4 regions of the Terrabacter koreensis genome follow, and region 4 is predicted to be linked to each of the others. Evidence: riboswitches for the same ligand, from Rfam matches in the RefSeq annotation. Region 4 holds a riboswitch; each other region holds the start of a gene.

Region 1 (4,940 bases), 350 kb from region 4:
GGGCGTCATGTCGAGCTCCTTGGCCAGCTCCTCCGGGGTGGGCTCGCGGCCCAGGTCCTGGAGCATCTGGCGCTGCACGCGAGCGAGCTTGTTGATGACCTCGACCATGTGCACCGGGATGCGGATGGTGCGGGCCTGGTCGGCCATGGCGCGGGTGATGGCCTGGCGGATCCACCACGTCGCGTACGTCGAGAACTTGTAGCCCTTGGTGTAGTCGAACTTCTCGACCGCACGGATGAGGCCGAGGTTGCCCTCCTGGATCAGGTCCAGGAAGAGCATGCCGCGGCCCGTGTAGCGCTTGGCGAGCGAGACGACGAGACGCAGGTTGGCCTCGAGGAGGTGGTTCTTGGCCTTCTTGCCGTCCTGGGCGATCCACCACAGCTCGCGCTTGAGCTTCATCTCGATCTTGTCGCCCGAGTTGAGCTTCTCCTCGGCGAACAGGCCGGCCTCGATGCGCTTGGCCAGCTCGACCTCCTGCTCGGCGTTGAGGAGGGCGACCTTGCCGATCTGCTTGAGGTAGTCCTTGACCGGGTCGGCCGTGGCGCCTGCGGTGACGACCTGCTGCGCGGGGGCGTCGTCCTCGTCGTCGTCGCGGATGACGAAGCCGGACTCCTCCGGCTCGTCGGCCTTGGCGCCTGCGGCCGGGGTGCCCTCGGCGTCGTCGGAGTCCTCGGCGCCCTCATCGGTGATCTCGACCTCCACGAGCTCGCCCTCGGGGGCGTCCTCGGGCTCGGCGTCCTCGAGATCCTCGTCGACCTCACCGGCGACGTCGGCGCCGTCTGCGGTCTTCGTGGCCGACTTCGCGGCGGTCTTCTTGGTGGCAGCCTTCTTCGCCGCGGGCTTCGCGGCGGCCTTGGCCACTCCGGCGTTGGTCGCGGCCTTCTTCGTCGTCGTCTTGGCCGCGGTCGCCTTGGTGGCCGCGGTGGGTTCGTCGCTGTCGGCGGCAGCACTTCGCGCCGGCGCGGTCTTGGCGGCTGTCTTCTTCGCTGCGGTCTTCGTCGTCGCGGTCGTCGTCCGCGTGGCGGACTTCGTCGCGGCGGCAGTCGTGTTGCGTGCGGTGGCCACACTGCCTCCCTTGGTCCCTGAACGGGTCTTCTTCGTCGTGCTCGAGTGCGGCGCGTCGACGACGATCTCGATGTCGTGCGCCTCGAGCGTCGTGAGGACCGGCTTCATCTGCTTCAGATCGAGACCGGCGTCGACCTGAGCTCGCGCGATCTCAGTGCCGGTGATGGACCCGTTGGTGCTGCCCTTGACCAGGAGCTGCATGATCGCCTCGTGCTGGAACACCTTCGGCAGGGTTTTCGGAGCTCCAGCGGTTGTTGCCTTGGGCACGGATGCAGTCGCCTTTCGTCGCACGGTCTCGCCGGATGATCGGCCCGGACGCGGGCATGCATCATCACAACGAACGAGAATGGGGGTTGGTGCCGGAAGGGCTTGGCCTGTCGGAGTCGATCCCTGAGTCGATCTCTCGGTGCGCCTCGTGCGATCCGGCACTCAGACATTATAAAACGCCCCGCGGCGTGCGAGCGAACGCACGGGGCACCAGCGCGCCGCGGACCGGCTGTTCCGGAGGTGGTCCGGTGCCGGTCGCGACCGGTTGGAGGGCGTCAGTCGCCCTTGACGGCCAGGACGGGGCAGCTCGCGTCGAGCAGGATGCGCTGGGCGTTGGACCCCAGGATGAGCTTGCCGACCGGGCTGCGACGACGCAGGCCGATGACGATGAAGTCGGCCTTCTCCTCCTCGGCGACGGAGATGAGGTCCTCGGCCGGGTCGTTGCCGCGCACCAGCTGGCGCACCTCGTGCTCCAGACCCTTCTCCTCGAGGAGCGTCTGCACGCGGGCGAGCTCGGTCTCGAACTGGCTCGCCTCGTTGGCGTCGAAGTCCTTGCCTCCCCGGTGGGAGCTGATGACGACGAGCTTCGTGCCTCGCAGGACGCATTCCTCGGCGGCTCGCCTGAGCGCCGCGCGTCCTTCCTTGGTGGCGACATAACCAACGACGATGGCCACTTTCCCGGACCTCCTTGGGACGGAAACAAGCAGTGCTCGCACCGTACCCGAAATCACGTCACACGGCGCGTGCCGCGCGGAGCCTGGCCGGCACCGCCGCGGACGAGCCGAAACGCCCGGCCCGCAGCAGGGTTCAGGCGTGGTCGTGCGGCCTTCGTTCGAGCGCGTCGCGCACGATGCGGCCCACCTGCTCCTCCTCGATGAGGAAGCCGTCGTGGCCGAACGCCGACGTGATGTGCTCGCGGTGCGAGCGGCGCAGCGCCGAGTGCAGGTCGTCGGACAGCCGCGGCGGGTAGAGCCGGTCGGTGTCGACGGAGACGATCGTGCAGTCCGCCTCGACGCGAGCGAGAGCCGCGGCGACGCCGCCACGGTCGCGTCCGACGTCGTGGGAGTTCATGGCCTCGGTGAGCACGAGGTAGGAGTTGGCGTCGAAGCGGCGGGCGAGCTTGCCGGCATGGTGGTCCAGGTAGGACTCGACGGCGAAGCGGCCGCGGTCACCTGCCCGGAGGGGGTCCTCGCCGAGCTGGGCCTCGCGGCCGAAGCGCTCGTCGAGCTCGGTCTCGGTGCGGTAGGTGATGTGGGCGATGCGACGCGCGAGACCGAGCCCGGCATCGGGCCGACGGTCGCCCGCGTAGTAGTCGCCCCCGGCGAAGTCCGGGTCGTTGCGGATCGCGAGCAGCTGCGGCTGGCACCAGGCGATCTGGTCAGCCGTCGCGTACGCCGTCGACGCGAGGACGATGCAGCGGTCGACGTCGGCGGGGTGGGTGACCGCCCACTCGATGGCCCGCATCCCGCCCATGGAGCCGCCGACGACCGCGGCGAGCCGGCGGATGCCGAGGTGGTCGAGCAGCGCCCGCTCGGCCGCGACCTGGTCTCGCACGGTGACATAGGGGAACCTGCTCCCCCAGGCCTCTCCGTCGGGAGCCGTGCTCGCGGGGCCGGTGCTGCCCTGGCAGCCGCCGAGCACGTTCGCGGCGATGACGAACCACTCGTCGGGGTCGACGGTGCGGCCGGCGCCGATGAGGGAGTTCCACCACCCCGGCGACGGGTGACCGTCGCCGGCCTCGCCCACGACGTGGCTGTCGCCGGTCAGCGCGTGCTCGACGAGGATGACGTTGTCCTTGGCCTCGTTGAGCCGGCCCCACGTCTCGTAGGCGAGACGGACGTCGGGCACCAGTCCCCCGCGCTCGAGCTCCACGTCGCCGATCGTCGCGAACTGCCGCCGGCCGACCGGGTCGCCGTCACGCCACGCGCCGTCGGTCCGCTGCCGTCGCGACGACTCGTCGTGGGCCTGCTCGTGCCCGACGCGACGGGAGTCGACAGAGGGTGCGGAGCCCGGAGCGGAGCCGGGAGCGGCGGCTGGGCGCGTCAGGCGTCGCGTGCTCTGCGTCCGGTGGGTAACGGTCATCAAGGCACTCCTCGCTCTTCGCGCTTGCGCACACCCGGGACGGGTGTGGCCAGGTCTTCACCCGGGGCACCCCACCGCGAAGGAGGGTTGCCGACCAGCGAGCCGGGGCTTGTCGCTGGCACTCATGACCTGGACCCACCATAACCGAGCCCGATGCGGCAGCCGAGGCTCCGGTCCACGACCTGGACGCGACGACCACCGGGTCCGCAGGACACCGTGACGGTCGCCCCACTCAGGCGCAGGCCGGCGGGCGAAGGCCGTGGTCGAGCGACTGCCGGACCAGCCCGGCCAGGCGGTTGTCGGGCTCCAGCTCGAGCGCCCGGTCGGCCGCGATGCCGGCACGGGCCCCGTCACCGGACCACCAGGCCAGCGAGGCGAGCAGCGACAGCACGGGGGCGGCGTGGGCGGCCGGCGTCATGCGGCACACCGCCTCGAGCCGGGAGAGCAGCAGGCGCGGCGCGGCAGCGTGGTCCCAGTCGTCCCAACCCTCCGGGTCCAGGCGGCCGGCGGAGCCCGTCGACCCGACGTGGCCCGCCGGCGTCGCAGAGAAGACCCGGAGGTCGGGACCGAGGAACACCTCCAGCATCGTCACGAGCTCGTCGGGGAGCGACTCGAGCGAGGACGCACCGGGGCAGAGCCACCCGACGAGGGCATCGCGAAACTCCCTGTCGCCCAGAGGGCCGACCACCGCCGGCAACCAGTGCTCGAGCCCGAATCCCTCGATCTCACCGTGCAGCAGGCCGCCCCAGGCCACCAGCGCGTCGTTGACGAGGAACTGTCGCGCCGACAGCTCACCGCCGTCGAGCACGCTCAGGCCGCCGCGGGCAGGGCCGGACCTGCGCGAAGGGCGTCCGGCCTCGGCGAACCGCCGCTGCCAGTCCTCGATGGCGCCGACCGTGAGCGCGTACCGCGGGGCGGAGGCCTCGAGGGGCTCGACCAGGCGGGCCAGACCGGCGCGGTCAGGAAGCACGGAGTGGCCGAGCGCCACGTAGCTCGCGACTGCGGGCACGTCGGCCTGCTCGGGCAGCAGCCAACCCTCGTCGGGACAGCAGTCGCAGCCGACCGAACGCCACCTGCCCTCGCGGACGACCAGCCGCTCGCGCACGACCACACCGGCGCGTTCGAGGCCCTCGACGAGCTCCTCGAGCAGCGGCAGCGACCCGTCCGGCTCGTCCTCGAAGCCGACGACGGCCACCGACGACGGCGAGCCCTCGAGGACGGTCGGCAGCAGCTGGGCCGCCGAGGCCGACGCGAGCGGGTCGCCGACGGCGTCGAGCCGGGCCACGAGCCCGAGCCGCTTGCCGTGGAAGCACACCACGACGACGCTGCGCTCGGGCTGGAAGCCGAGGTGGAAGGGAATGATGGTCAGCAGCTCCGCTGGCCCTGACAGTGAGATCTTCGGCATGTCCCGAGCGTGGCCGCGTCTGCCGCTCACCGGCAGACCCCCGAGCGCGCCTGTGGACCGGGGCCGCTCGGCCCGAGGGGGTGTGGATCGTGGGGCTTCAGCCCTCGAGGCGCCTGCGCAC
Region 2 (4,940 bases), on a different contig from region 4:
GGCGGTCACCGTGGCGGCTCCGGCGTTCCGGGCGTCGTCGTCACCGAAGGTCGAGCCCGACCTCACCGTCATGTCGGCGAACGTCTGGATCGGCTCCGCCAACGTGAACCAGCTCATGGACGCCGTGCGCTTCCACTCCGTCGACGTGCTGGTGCTCGTCGAGGCGACGCCCGCCCTGATGCAGCGGCTCGACGCCGAGGGTGCCGGCGACTACTTCACGCACCGTGAGGGGGCCGCGCGGCCGAGCACCTCCAGCGGCACGATGGTCCTGTCGCGCTACCCGCTCTCGGTGCGCAGTGCGGGCACCGACCCGGCCGTGGAGGCCACGCAGAGCGTCCAGCCCGAGCTCGACGTCACGACGCCGAAGGGGACCGTGCGCCTCAAGGTCGCCCACCCGACGGCTCCGCTGCGTGGTGACACCGTCGAGTGGCGTGCCGGGCTCCAGGCGCTCCGGTCCTGGAAGGAGCGACTCGACGGCGACGAGCCCGTCGTCATGGCGGGAGACTTCAACGCGTCGTTCGGCCATCCGGCGATGCGTGACGTGGCCGCGGGCCTTGCCGACGCGCAGCGCACCGACGGGCAGGGATGGGTGCGCACGTGGCCCTTCGCGGGCAACCGCCTGCCCGCCTTCGTGCAGCTCGACCACCTGCTGAGCCGAGGGCTCACCGTCGTCTCGGCGGGTCAGGTCGCCGTCAACCGCGCCGACCACGCCGCGGTGTGGGCCGGCTACGCCCTGCCCAAGCGCTGAGCGGCCCTGCAGCCGACCGGCCTACGGCGGCTGACGGGGTCACCAGGGACGCTCGACCTCGACGTCGCGCGGGTCGGTGCCGTCGACGGCCCAGCCCGACTCGGTGAGGGTCCAGTCGGCCGAGGGGCCCTGCGCGACGAGCCCGGCGACGGCCGACACGAGGCGGTCGACGCCCTCGAGCGTCGAGCCGAGGCCGATGCTCGCGCGCACCGCGGTGCCCGAGCGCTCGCCCCACGGGTCCTCGAGCAGCTCGTCGACGAGCAGGTGGGCGCAGAACTTGCCGTCGCGCACGCCGATGCCGTGTTCGACCGACAGCACCTGCGACACGAGCGACGAGTCCCAGCCGTCGACGGTGAACGCGACGACGCCGACGCGGTCGTGGTCCTCGCCGAAGATCGAGAGCAGCTCGACGCCCGGCACCTCGCCGAGTCCGGTCGTCAGCCGCTCGAGCAGCTGCTCCTCGTGGGCCTCGATGGCGTCGCGGTGACGGCTGATCGTGGCGCACGCGGCGGCCAGGGCGATCGCGCCGATGACGTTGGGGCTGCCGCCCTCGTGCCGAGCGGGACCGGTGGCCCACGTCGTGCCCTCCTCGGTGACCGAGCGCGTCGCGCCGCCTCCGAGCAGGTAGGGGCTGCCGGCATCGAGCCAGTCGGAGCGACCGGCCAGCACGCCTGCGCCGTAGGGGGCGTACGTCTTGTGGCCGGAGAACGCGACGTAGTCGGCGTCCCAGCCGGCGAGGTCGATCCGGCGGTGGGCCGAGAGCTGGGCGGCGTCGACGGCGATGCGGGCGCCGTGGTCGTGGGCCAGCGTGGCGAAGCGCTCGATCGGCCACACCTCGCCGGTGACGTTCGAGGCCGCGGTGAGCACGACGAGGCGGTGCCGCGAGGGGTGGTCGTTCAGGGCCTCCTCGAGCAGCGCGTGGGCGTCCTCGACGGTCTGGGGCACGGGCAGCCGCACGGTGCGGAAGCGCCCCCAGGGCAGCAGCGTCGAGTGGTGCTCGGTGCCGAAGACGAAGACGGTCGTGCGGCTCGGCAGCGCCTTGCTCAGCAGCGCCCACGAGTCGGTCGTCGTGCGGGTGAAGACGACCGAGTCGTCCGCGCGAGCCCCGACGAACGAGGCCACCTCGGCGCGAGCCTGCTCGTACCAGGCGCTCGTCAGGCGTGAGGCGAAGCCGGCGCCCCGGTGCACGGATGAGTACGTCTCGAGGGCCCGGTCGACCGCCGCCCTGACCGTCTCGAGCGCGGGGGTCGACGCGGCGTGGTCGAGGTTCGCGTATGCCGTGTCGCCGCTGAGCGTCGGCACCCGCAGTCCTGCGCCGACGACCGCGGGCAGCGAAGCGGCCTCGGGGACGACGTGCAACGCGCGGGTCCGGACGACGGGGGCGGGGGCGCCACCACAGAGGGAGGTGCTGGGAAGGACCGACATGAGAGTGCTCCTGGGGGACCGAGGGACCCACCGGATGCAGGTCCGCGCTTGCCGGCCGCGATCGCACGAGCTGGATCTCTCGAGCTGATCGGGGTCGACCTGGTCGTCACCCGGAGCACCCCACCGCGGAGGAGGGTTGCTGGCCAGCGAGCCGGGGCTTGTCACTGGCACTCATGACCTGGCATCGAAGATAGGGCGGCCCCTCTCGGCCTGTCCACCCTCCGGTCCGCGGATGTCGGCATCTGAGACGGCCTCAACCCGTGATGGCGGGTTCGTGTTCTGACCCATGTGCCTCTGTTGCGCGTGTGACGCGTGAGTTCAGAGGTGCCTTGACGTACGGTGCGACCATGGGGTCTCGTCCGTCCAGCAGCCAACGCTCGAGCACCGCCGCGGCCACACGGGCCAAGGGGGCGACCGGCAGCACCACGTCGCGCCCGCCGGCCGCCCGCTCGTCCCGGCCCGCGCAGCGCAAGCCCGCCGCGCGCAAGCCGCCGGCCAAGCCCGCCCGCAAGACCCGTGACGGCGGGCTGCCCTTCCCGCTCAGCGCGATGCGAAGCACCTGGATGGGCGTCTCCCACATGGCCGGGGGAGCGGTGCGACGCGTCGGCCACAGCGCTGCCGACCTCGAGCCCGAGCACCGTCGCGACGGCATCGGTTTCGCCCTCATCGCGCTCGCCGTCGTCGTGGCGGCCCGCGAGTGGTGGGGCGTCGCCGGCACGTTCGGCCAGATCGTGCACGCCATCTTCGCCGGCACCTTCGGGCGCGTCGCGTATGCCGTCCCGCTCGTCCTGCTCGCCCTCGGCCTGCGCATGCTGCGCGCCCCGCAGGACGAGGCGACGACCAACCGCGTCGTCATCGGCACCATCGCGCTGACCTTCGCGGCCTGCGGTCTGGCGCACCTGGCGGACGGCATCCCCAACCCGCCCGATGGCGCCGACGGCATGCGTGCCGCCGGTGGCATCCTCGGCTTCCTCGCCTCGAGCCCCCTCGCGGCCGCGGTGTCGTCCTACGGCGCGCTCGTCCTGCTCATCCTGCTCGGCATCTTCGGCCTGCTCGTCATCACGGCCACGCCGGTCAACATGATCCCGACGCGCCTGCACCAGCTCAAGGCTCTCGTCATCGAGCGTGGCCACCACGACGAGGCGGGCGCCGAGCCGGAGGACGCCCCGACGGCAGCGCTCAAGCGCGCCCGTCGCAAGCCGGTCGACCTCTCCGACCGTGACGGTGACGAGGCCTTCCGCCAGGCCGCGCAGAAGGGCGGCGACGACGAGCCCACGACCCGCCTGCGTCCCGGCGAGAAGCGTCCGACGGCCCCGGGTGTGCTGGCGCCCCGTCCCAGTGGCGAGAAGGCGATCGACGCCACCGACCCCAAGACCCTCGGCGCCCCCGACACCGGCAAGGTCGGCCCGAAGGCCGAGCTCATCCCGCCGCCCATGTCGGAGATGCCGGCACGTGTCGAGCAGCTCAGCCTCGGGGGCGACATCACCTACCAGCTGCCCGACCACTCCATGCTGACGCCGGGTCCCCCTCACAAGACGCGCAGCGAGACCAACGACCGCGTCGTCGAGTCGCTGACCAACGTCTTCGACCAGTTCGACATCGACGCCGCCGTCACCGGCTTCACGCGTGGCCCGACGGTCACCCGCTACGAGGTCGAGCTCGGCTCCGGCACCAAGGTCGAGCGGGTCACCGCGCTCTCCAAGAACATCGCGTATGCCGTCGCGTCGGCCGACGTGCGCATCCTCAGCCCCATCCCGGGCAAGTCGGCCATCGGCATCGAGATCCCGAACCTCGACCGCGAGAACGTGTCGCTCGGCGACGTGCTGCGCAGCAACACCGCGCGCACCAACGAGCACCCGATGGTCATGGGTGTCGGCAAGGACGTCGAGGGCGCCTACGTCATCGCCAACCTCGCGAAGATGCCGCACCTGCTCGTCGCCGGCGCCACGGGCTCCGGAAAGTCGAGCTTCGTCAACTCGATGATCACCTCGATCCTCATGCGTGCGACGCCGGAGGAGGTGCGCCTCATCCTCGTCGACCCCAAACGGGTCGAGCTCACGGCGTACGAAGGCATCCCGCACCTCATCACGCCGATCATCACCAACCCCAAGAAGGCCGCCGAGGCGCTCGCCTGGGTCGTCAAGGAGATGGACCAGCGCTACGACGACCTCGCGGCGTTCGGGTTCAAGCACGTCGACGACTTCAACAAGGCGGTGCGTGCCGGCAAGGTCAAGCCGCTGCCGGGCTCCGAGCGGCAGATCACGACCTACCCGTACCTGCTCGTCGTCGTCGACGAGCTCGCCGACCTCATGATGGTCGCCCCGCGCGACGTCGAGGAGTCGGTCGTGCGCATCACGCAGCTCGCGCGCGCCGCCGGCATCCACCTCGTGCTCGCGACCCAGCGCCCGTCGGTCGACGTCGTGACGGGTCTCATCAAGGCCAACGTGCCCTCGCGCATGGCGTTCGCGACGTCCTCGCTCGCCGACTCGCGCGTCGTGCTCGACCAGCCCGGCGCCGAGAAGCTCATCGGCCAGGGCGACGCGCTCTTCCTCCCGATGGGCGCGAGCAAGCCGATGCGTGTGCAGGGTGCGTGGGTCAACGAGTCCGAGATCCACGAGGTCGTCAAGTTCGTCACGACGCAGCTCAAGCCGAACTACGTCGAGGATGTCACCGTCGCCGCGCCGAAGAAGCAGATCGACGACGACATCGGCGACGACCTCGACGTGCTGCTCCAGGCGACCGAGCTCGTCGTGACGACCCAGTTCGG
Region 3 (4,940 bases), on a different contig from region 4:
GACATCGGCTCTCAGGAAGACATCCTTGCGGCGATCGACGCCACCATCAAGGACTTCAACGACGGCGACATCGTCGAGGGTCGCATCGTCAAGGTCGACCGGGACGAGGTCCTGCTCGACATCGGCTACAAGACCGAGGGCGTCATCCCCTCGCGCGAGCTGTCCATCAAGCACGACGTCGACCCGGGCGAGATCGTCCAGGTCGGTGACGAGGTCGAGGCCCTCGTCCTCCAGAAGGAGGACAAGGAAGGCCGTCTGATCCTGTCCAAGAAGCGTGCGCAGTACGAGCGCGCCTGGGGCACGATCGAGAAGGTCAAGGAGGAGGACGGCGTCGTCACCGGCACCGTCATCGAGGTCGTCAAGGGTGGCCTCATCCTCGACATCGGCCTGCGCGGCTTCCTTCCCGCCTCGCTCGTCGAGATGCGTCGTGTCCGCGACCTCCAGCCGTACGTCGGCAAGGAGATCGAGGCCAAGATCATCGAGCTCGACAAGAACCGCAACAACGTGGTCCTGTCGCGCCGTGCGTGGCTCGAGCAGACGCAGTCCGAGGTGCGCACGACGTTCCTCAAGGAGCTCCAGAAGGGCCAGGTCCGTTCGGGCGTCGTGTCCTCCATCGTCAACTTCGGTGCGTTCGTGGACCTCGGCGGTGTCGACGGTCTCGTCCACGTGTCCGAGCTGTCGTGGAAGCACATCGACCACCCGTCCGAGGTCGTCGAGGTCGGCACCGAGGTCACCGTCGAGGTGCTCGACGTCGACATGGACCGCGAGCGTGTCTCCCTGTCGCTGAAGGCGACGCAGGAGGACCCGTGGCAGCACTTCGCGCGGACCCACGCCATCGGCCAGGTCGTCCCGGGCAAGGTCACCAAGCTCGTCCCCTTCGGTGCGTTCGTGCGCGTCGAGGACGGCATCGAGGGCCTCGTGCACATCTCCGAGCTGGCCGAGCGCCACGTGGAGCTGCCCGAGCAGGTCGTCAACGTCGGCGACGAGATCTTCGTCAAGGTCATCGACATCGACCTCGAGCGTCGTCGCATCTCGCTCTCGCTCAAGCAGGCCAACGACCAGTCCGTGCCGGTGTCGGAGTTCGACCCGACCCTCTACGGCATGGCTGCGGAGTACGACGAGCAGGGCAACTACAAGTACCCCGAGGGCTTCGACCCGGAGACGAACGAGTGGCTCGAGGGCTTCGAGGCCCAGCGCGAGAAGTGGGAGCGTCAGTACGCCGAGGCCCACGCTCGCTGGGAGGCCCACAAGGCCCAGGTCGACGCCGCGACGAAGGCCGACGCCGAGGCTGCGGCCAACGCCGGCTCCGCGACGTCCTACTCGTCCGCGACCGGCGACGTCGCCGACTCGGGTGACGCCGACCGCGCCGACCGTGGCCAGCGCAACGCTCCGGCTCCGGCCGAGGGCACCCTGGCTTCCGACGAGGCGCTCGCCGCGCTTCGCGAGAAGCTGACGGGCAACTGACGCCACTCGTCGCCTGACCCGAGGGCCCCGGACCACCACGGTCCGGGGCCCTCGTGCGTCCGGCACGGCCCGTCACCCGAGAGGCACCGCAGAAGGGGGCAGCCCGGCCGATTGGTAGTCTCCGCGGCATGCAGTCGCCCATCCGCAGGCACGTCGGTCAGGTGTTCGTCCCGGTCAGCGACATGGGGCGCTCGGCCCGCTGGTATGCCGACGTCCTGGGCTTCGAAGCCCCTGCGGCCTCGCACGAGGGCACGATCCTCGACATCCCCGTCGACGACGGTCCGAGGCTGTGCCTCGATGCCAACCGACCCGACTTCACCGCGGACGGGCCACCGCGCTTCTTCTTCTGGACCGACGACATGGTCGCCACCGTCGCGCACCTGCGGCGGCTCGAGGTCAGGATCACCTCGGACGTGGAGGACATCGGCAGCGTGTTCTTCGTCCAGTTCGAGGACCCGGACGGCAACGCGCTCATGGTCTGCCAGCGTTCCGCGTAGCCGTGCGGAGAGACCGGCGTCTCAGCATGCAAGAAGTTGGCGCCCGTATTTCCGACTCATTCAATAGGAATTGATGCCCGGCGGGTCTCCCTCGACTTCGCGAATGTGACTGCGCCGCAACATGATTCGGAGAAACTGCGCGAATGGCCTCATCGGTGAGGGCTGCCCCGAGCGGTCATTTGCGCCGATTGACGGTCTTGGGGCTGGTTCGTAGTGTCATCGACAGGTCAAGAGCTCCAGTGCAAAGCCCCGGCTCGCTGGACAGCAACCCTCCTCCGCGGCGGGGTGCTCCGGGTGAGGACCAGGCCGTCGCCAAGCAGGTGACGGCAAGCGCGGACTCGAGGTGATCGGGTCCCGGACCCGAGGAGCCGTCATGGCGCGCACCACGAGCACCTGGCTGGTGCTGCGTCGCCACGTCGACCTGCTCCGCGTGTCCAGCGCGCTCTGTCGTCGCTGACGACCGACCGACGCGGCCGCCGACCACCTCGGCCGGCCTTTCCCGGCGCAGGCCCGCGCGGCAACCCCGCACGGCCGCTGCGCCGCAACTCGTCTCGCCCGTGCATCGCCGGCCCACCCGAGTGGTCGGCGGTTCCTTCGACGCACCCTTCAGGAGCCCTCGTGACCACCACCTCGGCCGTGCGCCCCGTCGCCACGGACCAGCAGCCCGCTGCGGCGCCGCCGCCAACCACCCGTCCCGACCACGCGCCGGCCCTGACCGTCGTGCCCCGGCGCAACCCCTGGACCTGGGTGGGGGTGGCCGCCGTCGCCGTGCTCGTCGCGATGTTCGTCAACGGCCTCGCCACCAACCCCGGCTGGGACTGGCCCACCTTTGCCCGCTACTTCGCGACCGAGACGGTCATCAAGGCGCTCGGCACGACGATCCAGCTCACCGTGCTCGGCACCGTCGCGGGCTTCGTGCTCGGCGTCGTGCTCGCAGCGATGCGCCTGTCGCCCAACGCTTTTCTGCGCTCCGTGGCGTGGGCCTACATCTGGGCCTTCCGGTCGATCCCGCTGATCGTCCAGCTGCTCTTCTGGTTCAACATCGCCTACCTGTACCAGAGCATCTCGTTCGGGCTGCCGTTCGGACCGTCGTTCGGCAGTGTCGCGACGAACGACCTCTTCGGGGCGCTCGGCGCGGCCGTGCTCGGGCTCGCGCTGCACCAGGCGGCGTACGCGGCGGAGATCATCCGTGGCGGCATCCTCTCGGTCGACGAGGGGCAGCGGGAAGCGGCGTCGGCCCTCGGCATCCCGCGACGGCGGCAGTTCCTCCGGATCGTGCTGCCCCAGGCGATGCGGTCGATCCTGCCCAATGCCGCCAACGAGGTCATCAGCCTCTTCAAGGGGACCTCGATCGTCTCGGTGCTCGCGATCCCCGAGCTCTTCTACCAGGTGCAGGTGATCTACGGCCGCAACTCGAGGGTCGTGCCGCTCCTGCTCGTCGCGACGGTCTGGTACATCATCCTCACGACGCTGCTGTCGGTCGGCCAGTACTACGTGGAGCGTCACTTCGCCAGAGGAAGCTCACGCACGCTACCGCCGACGCCGTTGCAGCGTCTGCGAACCCGCTGGGCGGCCTTCGGGACATCGACCTCTCGCGCTGCCGGCACGACCACCGCGGGGGTGGCGCGATGACTGCCGTCGTCGACCTGCGCGGCGTCTCGAAGTCGTTCGGCCCGCACCGGGTGCTCGACGGCGTCGACCTCGAGCTCGCCGAGGGCACCGTGACCGTCATCCTCGGGCCGTCCGGCTCCGGCAAGTCGACCCTCCTTCGCACCATCAACCATCTCGAGAAGGTGGACCGGGGGCAGGTGCGTGTCAACGGCACCCTCATCGGCTACCGGCAGGTGGGGGAGCGGCTGCACGAGCTGCCCGAGCGCGAGGTGCTGCGGCAGCGCAGCCGCATCGGCTTCGTCTTCCAGAGCTTCAACCTGTTCCCCCACCTCACCGTGCTCGACAACGTCGTGGAAGCGCCGGTCTCGTCGCAGCGTCGACGCCGCCACGAGGTGGAGCCTGAAGCCCGGGCCCTACTCGAACGGGTCGGACTGGGAGACAAGGCCGCTGCCTACCCGAGGCAGCTCTCAGGAGGCCAGCAGCAGCGCGTGGCCATCGCGCGTGCACTGGCATTGCAGCCCGACGTCATCCTCTTCGACGAGCCGACGTCGGCCCTGGACCCCGAGCTCGTCGGCGAGGTGCTCGCCGTCATCAAGGAGCTCGCTCGCGAGGGGGCCACCCTCGTCGTGGTGACGCACGAGATCGGTTTCGCCCGCGAGGTCGCCGACACCGTCGTCTTCCTCGACGAGGGACGTGTCGTCGAGCAGGGACCACCGGGTCAGGTCATCGACCACCCGCGCCACGAGCGAACCCGCGCCTTCATCGACCGCGTCCTCTGACGCCCGCAGGACCAACCACACCTCCGGCCGCCACGGCCACCCGCTGACTCGCGCCCGTCCCAGGGTGCCGAGAGGAGACCTCATGCCCGCACGTCCGCACACCCTCCGCCGTCCGACCACGTATGCCGTCACCGTCCTCGCGCTCGCCGGCGCCGTCGCACTCGCCGCCTGCTCCGGTTCCGCCGAGGCGAGCTCGTCGTCCGTGCCTGCGGCCGGGACGGCGTCCGCAGCCGCCGCCGGCATCAACACCTCGCCAGAACAGAACCGCGTCACGGCCACCAAGGACGAGAAGGCAGCGGCACTGCTGCCCAAGGCGATCCGTGACCGTGGCACGATCACGGCCGCGAACGCCGGTGCCGGCGGCGGCACGCCTCCGCTCGTCTTCACGGCCGACGACGACAAGACCGTCATCGGTGTCGAGGTCGACCTCGCCCACCTCTTCGCCGACAAGCTCGGGCTCAGGGTCGAGACGCCGGCGACGAGCTGGGAGAACGTCTTCCTCGGCATCGACTCCGGCCGGTACGACGTCGCCCTGACCAACGTCACCGTCACCGAGGAGCGCAAGGAGAAGTACGACTTCGCCACCTAC
Region 4 (4,940 bases):
TCACGTCGTCGCTGCCGTCGAGGATGAGCGGCAGGGAGCCGAGCTTGTTGACGGCCGGGATGAGGGAAGCCGAGGCGTCGACACGGGCGACCTCCTCGATGACGATGCACGTCGCGAGGGCGTCGGCGCCCATGCCGTCGTAGGCCTCGGGCACGTGCGGAGCGAAGAAGTCGGACGCGACGAGGGCGTCGTGCGCCTCCTGCGGGTAGCGCGCCTCCTCGTCGACGGCGGCGGCGTACGGGGCGATCTTGTCCTCGGCGATCGCGCGGATGGCCTCCCGCAGGGCCTCGTGGTCCTCGCTGGTCCGGAACAGGTCGAAGTCGGCATTCGTGCTCACGGCGCGATCCTACTCGCCGGTTCGGATTAGTAGGACGTCCTAGTGATCGACGCCACGGACCACGACTGACGGTCCCGCCAGACACTCAGAAGGGGCGGTGGTTCGGGGCCGGGTGGAGGGCCCGTTCCGGGTGGTGGGCCCGCGCCTTCGCGCCAGTTCTTGGGGTAGGTGGTGTAGCAGGCCCCGGTCAGGGTGGTCCACTGCAAGCCGCCGTCAGGGGTCGGGGTGCTGGTCCAGACCTGGTGGGTCTTGAGGTTGTGGTGGCGGCGTTCCTTGGCGTAGAAGTTGCTCACTGACGTCTCACCGGACGGCCAGGGCGTCTCGTGGTCGAGGTCGCAGCGGGCGGCGGGGACGTGGCAGTCGGGTCCGCGGCAGGTGCCGTCGACGGCCCGGACGTGCTCGACCATCGCCGGCGTGGGCCGGTAGGCCTTCGTGGGGCGGGTGATCGCGTGGCCGTCGCGAACATTCACCGGGAGGGTCTGCCAGACCGAGCCGGGGCGGGTCATGATCTCGCGGGCGTGGGCGGCGGTGACCCAGCCGTGCCCGGGCAGCTCGCACGCGGCGTCGCTGTGGCCGGTGGCGACCTCGAACGGCACGACGAGCCACACCCGCGCCGCCGCGTCACCCGTGAACGGCGCCGGCACACCGGCCGGACCCGCGGCGCCCCCATCGGCGGCGGCCTCGCCCGTGGCCGTGGTCAGGGCGCCGCCGACCAGGCCGGCGTCGCACGGGGTGAGGGCGTTGCGCAGCAGGGCGTGGGTGGCCAGGTCGCAGCGCAGCTGGTCCAGCGTGCGCGGGTCGCCCGTGCCGCGCAGGCTCCGGGCGGTCGTGTTGAGCCGGTCCAGGATCGCCGCGACCGTTCCCGCGTCAGCCGTGATCGTCAGGCAGCCCATGCCGTCCTCGACCATCCGCCCGAACACGCCCCGCCGCGACCGCGCGTGCGCGCGCCGCTCGGCCGTGCCGCGGGTGTCGACCGAGGCGACCGCCCGCCGCAACCGGGCCGTGAACGTCCGCTGCCCCACCGGCCGCCCGTCCCGCGACGGGGCGAGCACCGCCTCCTGCACCGCCGCGACGTCCGCATCCGGCAGCTGGACCGTCTCGGACGCGACCTGCACCGCCCGGTAGAGCCACGTGCCGCCCTCACGCAGCGCAGCCAGCAGACGCCGGTGTCGCCGTGGGGCTGTCGCGAGCGTCAACCGGCGCCCGACCTCCCCGGCCCCGACGCCGGTCGCGAGCGCGATCTCCTCCGCGACGACCCGCACCGGCGAGACCAGCGCCGCGGCCCGCCGCGAGGACCCCGCCGGCAAGGCTTGGATCTGCTGCTCCGCGATCGTGTGCAACGCCCCGTATGCAGCCATCAGGTCCGCCTCCACGCGCGCCTTCACGGCCTCAAGCGCCTCGACCCGCGCCATCACCCGCTCACTCGCCCGCAGCAGCGTCTCGGTCACCTCGACCGACCGGGCCCGCTCGTCGACCAGCACCCGCCCGCACCGGTGACCCGAGGCCGCCGGCTCGTACTCGACGTCACGAAGCCAGGACCAGAGGGACCGCGGTGCTGCGACGTACGGCATACGGCCACCTCCCCTGTCTGCTCGTTACCCTACCTCGAGTAGAACAAATGTTCGACCACATGGCAAGGGGTTCGACACATCTGTGGACAACGAGTTCGACTGCGCCACAGTGCGACTCGCGCCACGCGCACCGCGCTGCTTCGGTGTGCGCGAGAAGGTGCGTCCACGATGAGGACACGCGCTCCCACCTGCCGGACGCGCGTACGTACACTCGCGAGTAGGTCATGAGTGCCAGCGCCAAGCCCCGGCTCGCTGGCCGGCAACCCTCCCACCGCGGCGGGGTGCCCCGGGTGAGGACCTGGCCCGTTGACGCCATCCGGCGCTCGGGCAAGCGCGGAGAGCTCCTCTCCCGCACCGACCCGTCGGTGCGCCGGCCCGATCACCCGTCACGGGCCCGGTCATCGACACGACTGAGGAAGAGCACACGAGAGATGACCGAGCCCAACTGGTCCTTCGAGACCAAGCAGATCCACGCCGGCCAGAGCGCCGACAGTGCCACCGGGGCGCGCGCCCTGCCGATCTACCAGACCACGAGCTACGTCTTCAACGACACGGACCACGCGGCGAACCTGTTCGGGCTCAGGGAGTTCGGCAACATCTACACCCGCATCATGAACCCGACGACCGACGTCGTGGAACAGCGCATCGCCGCTCTCGAGGGCGGCGTGGGCGCGCTCCTCGTCGCGTCGGGCCAGTCGGCCACCACCTTGGCCCTGCTCAACATCGCCGAGGCCGGTGACCACATCGTCGCGTCGCCGAGCCTCTACGGGGGCACGGTGAACCTGCTGAAGTTCACCCTGCCCAAGCTCGGCGTCCAGGTGAGCTTCGTCGAGGACCCGACGTCGATCGACTCCTGGCGCGCGGCCGTGCGGCCCAACACCAAGGCGTTCTTCGGCGAGACGATCGCCAACCCCAAGGCCGAGGTGCTCGACATCGAGGCCGTGGCCGGTCTCGCCCACGAGGTCGGCGTGCCGCTCGTCGTCGACAACACCATCGCGACCCCGTACGTCATCCGCCCGATCGAGTGGGGCGCCGACGTCGTCGTGCACTCCGCGACCAAGTACCTCGGCGGCCACGGCACGTCCATCGCGGGCGTCATCGTCGACGCGGGCCGGTTCGACTACGCCAAGGACGCCGAGAAGTTCCCCAACTACAACACGCCCGAGGAGAGCTACCACGGCCTCGTCTTCGCGCGTGACCTCGGCGTCGGCAGCCCGCTCGGCGCCAACCTCGCCTACATCCTCAAGGCCCGCGTGCAGCTGCTGCGCGACCTCGGCCCGTCCGCGGCGCCGTTCAACGCGTTCCTCATCGCGCAGGGACTCGAGACGCTGTCGTTGCGCATCGAGCGTCACCTGGAGAACGCGGCCAAGGTCGCGGCCTACCTCCAGGGCCACGACCAGGTCGAGCGCGTCGTGTGGGCGTCCTTGCCCGACAACCCTTCTCACGCGAACGCGCAGAAGTACGCGCCCCGCGGGGCAGGTGCCGTGCTCTCCTTCGAGATCGCCGGCGGACTCGAGGCGGGCAAGAAGTTCGTGGAGGCGCTGACGCTGCACAGCCACGTCGCGAACATCGGCGACGTGCGCTCCCTCGTCATCCACCCGGCGTCGACGACCCACTCGCAGGGTCCGGAGGAGGACCGTCGGGCCGCGGGCGTGACTCCCGGCCTCGTGCGCCTCTCGGTCGGCATCGAGAACATCGACGACATCGTCGCCGACCTCGAGCAGGGCTTCACCGCCGCGAAGGCCTGACACCCGGAACACCGGGGTGTGGCGGATCGGCACGGCTGGCACCATGTCGGCCATGCCGATCCGCTACCCCGCCCCGCTCCGTCCCGGCGACCGCATCGGCGTCACGTCGCCGAGCTCGGGTGTCGGCGACGCCCTCTGGGGGCGGTTCACGTATGCCGTCGGGTGCCTTCGCGACCGCGGCTTCGACGTCGTCGTGGGCGAGCTCAACCACGCGCCCTCCCACGTGAGCGGGCCCCGCGAGGCGCGCGCGGCCGAGCTCATGTCGATGCTGCTCGACCCGACGATCAGGGCCGTCGTGCCACCCTGGGGCGGGGAGACGGGCATGGACCTGCTCGACCTGCTCGACCTCGACGCGGTCGCGGCCGCCGAACCGACGTGGTGCGTCGGCTTCTCCGACACGTCGACCTGGCTCACACCACTCACCCTGGCCACGGGCATCGCGACGATCCACGGCCAGAACCTCATGGACACCCCGTACCGGCTGCCCGACGGCATCCTCCACTGGGTCGACGTCGCCTCAGCCATCCCCGGCACGGAGCTCGAGCAGCACTCCCCCGGCCGCTTCCGCTCGACCGGCTGGGACGACTACGCGGCCGACCCGAGCGTCTCGGCGATGACCCTCGAGGGACGCGGCACGTGGACTCGCATCGACCCGGGCCACGAGGGCGAGGCCGCGATGCTGGCCGGCCGTGTCGTCGGCGGCTGCGTCGAGACGATCGGGTTCCTCGCAGGCGGCCGCTACGGCGACGCGAACTCCTTCGCGGCAAGGCACGCCCCGGAGGGTCTCGTCGTCGTGCTCGACATCTGCGAGTGGGGCTCCTACGACATCTGCCGCACGCTGCACGCGATGCGCCTGCACGGCTTCTTCGACGCGGCCAGCGGCGTGCTGGTGTCGCGCACGAACGCTCCGGGTCGCGACGGCTTCACCCAGCACGACGCCGTCCGCGACGCCCTGGGCCTGCTCGGCGTGCCGATCCTGGCCGACGTGGAGTGCGGGCACGTCGCGCCCTACCTCGCGCTGGTCCAGTGCGCCTCGACGACCGTCGTGCACGACCCCGTCGCGGGCACGCACACCATCACGCAGCGCCTCGACTGACGCCGGGTCGCGACTGACACGACCCTCAGCCGACCACCTCGTCGACGAAGCACCACCGCCACGACTCCCCCGGCTCGAGCGAGCGCATGACCGGGTGAGAGCTCTCGTGGAAGTGGGCGGACGCGTGCTTGAACTCCGAGGAGTCGCAGCAGCCGACGTGCCCACACGCCAGGCACAGGCGCAGGTGC

Evidence for each region. A riboswitch is a leader RNA that binds a small molecule or an ion and turns the genes downstream of it on or off. The one in region 4 is predicted to bind S-adenosylmethionine.
Region 1: another riboswitch for S-adenosylmethionine. It lies ahead of metX (homoserine O-acetyltransferase MetX); the one in region 4 lies ahead of ACYVNR_RS00640 (bifunctional o-acetylhomoserine/o-acetylserine sulfhydrylase).
Region 2: another riboswitch for S-adenosylmethionine. It lies ahead of ACYVNR_RS09170 (aminotransferase class V-fold PLP-dependent enzyme); the one in region 4 lies ahead of ACYVNR_RS00640 (bifunctional o-acetylhomoserine/o-acetylserine sulfhydrylase).
Region 3: another riboswitch for S-adenosylmethionine. It lies ahead of ACYVNR_RS18400 (putative leader peptide); the one in region 4 lies ahead of ACYVNR_RS00640 (bifunctional o-acetylhomoserine/o-acetylserine sulfhydrylase).

What each region holds. Positions count from the first base shown of each region.
Region 1 is NZ_BAAGQU010000002.1:404,942-409,881, reverse strand. Features, by position in the region: gene ACYVNR_RS02265 (RNA polymerase sigma factor) at 1-1,266, opposite strand, end outside; gene ACYVNR_RS02260 (universal stress protein) at 1,608-2,006, opposite strand; gene metX (homoserine O-acetyltransferase MetX) at 2,140-3,414, opposite strand; SAM riboswitch class IV at 3,430-3,544, opposite strand; gene ACYVNR_RS02250 (DUF4192 domain-containing protein) at 3,647-4,819, opposite strand; gene ACYVNR_RS02245 (YkvA family protein) at 4,917-4,940, opposite strand, start outside.
Region 2 is NZ_BAAGQU010000004.1:1,373,683-1,378,622, forward strand. Features, by position in the region: gene ACYVNR_RS09165 (endonuclease/exonuclease/phosphatase family protein) at 1-748, shown strand, start outside; gene ACYVNR_RS09170 (aminotransferase class V-fold PLP-dependent enzyme) at 788-2,173, opposite strand; SAM riboswitch class IV at 2,213-2,352, opposite strand; gene ACYVNR_RS09175 (FtsK/SpoIIIE family DNA translocase) at 2,521-4,940, shown strand, end outside.
Region 3 is NZ_BAAGQU010000011.1:140,841-145,780, forward strand. Features, by position in the region: gene rpsA (30S ribosomal protein S1) at 1-1,464, shown strand, start outside; gene ACYVNR_RS18395 (VOC family protein) at 1,593-1,961, shown strand; SAM riboswitch class IV at 2,187-2,300, shown strand; gene ACYVNR_RS18400 (putative leader peptide) at 2,335-2,418, shown strand; gene ACYVNR_RS18405 (amino acid ABC transporter permease) at 2,580-3,593, shown strand; gene ACYVNR_RS18410 (amino acid ABC transporter ATP-binding protein) at 3,590-4,351, shown strand; gene ACYVNR_RS18415 (ABC transporter substrate-binding protein) at 4,434-4,940, shown strand, end outside.
Region 4 is NZ_BAAGQU010000002.1:57,096-62,035, reverse strand. Features, by position in the region: gene ACYVNR_RS00650 (acyl-CoA dehydrogenase family protein) at 1-337, opposite strand, end outside; gene ACYVNR_RS00645 (13E12 repeat family protein) at 364-1,908, opposite strand; SAM riboswitch class IV at 2,129-2,248, shown strand; gene ACYVNR_RS00640 (bifunctional o-acetylhomoserine/o-acetylserine sulfhydrylase) at 2,340-3,656, shown strand; gene ACYVNR_RS00635 (LD-carboxypeptidase) at 3,709-4,752, shown strand; gene ACYVNR_RS00630 (Na+/H+ antiporter) at 4,778-4,940, opposite strand, start outside.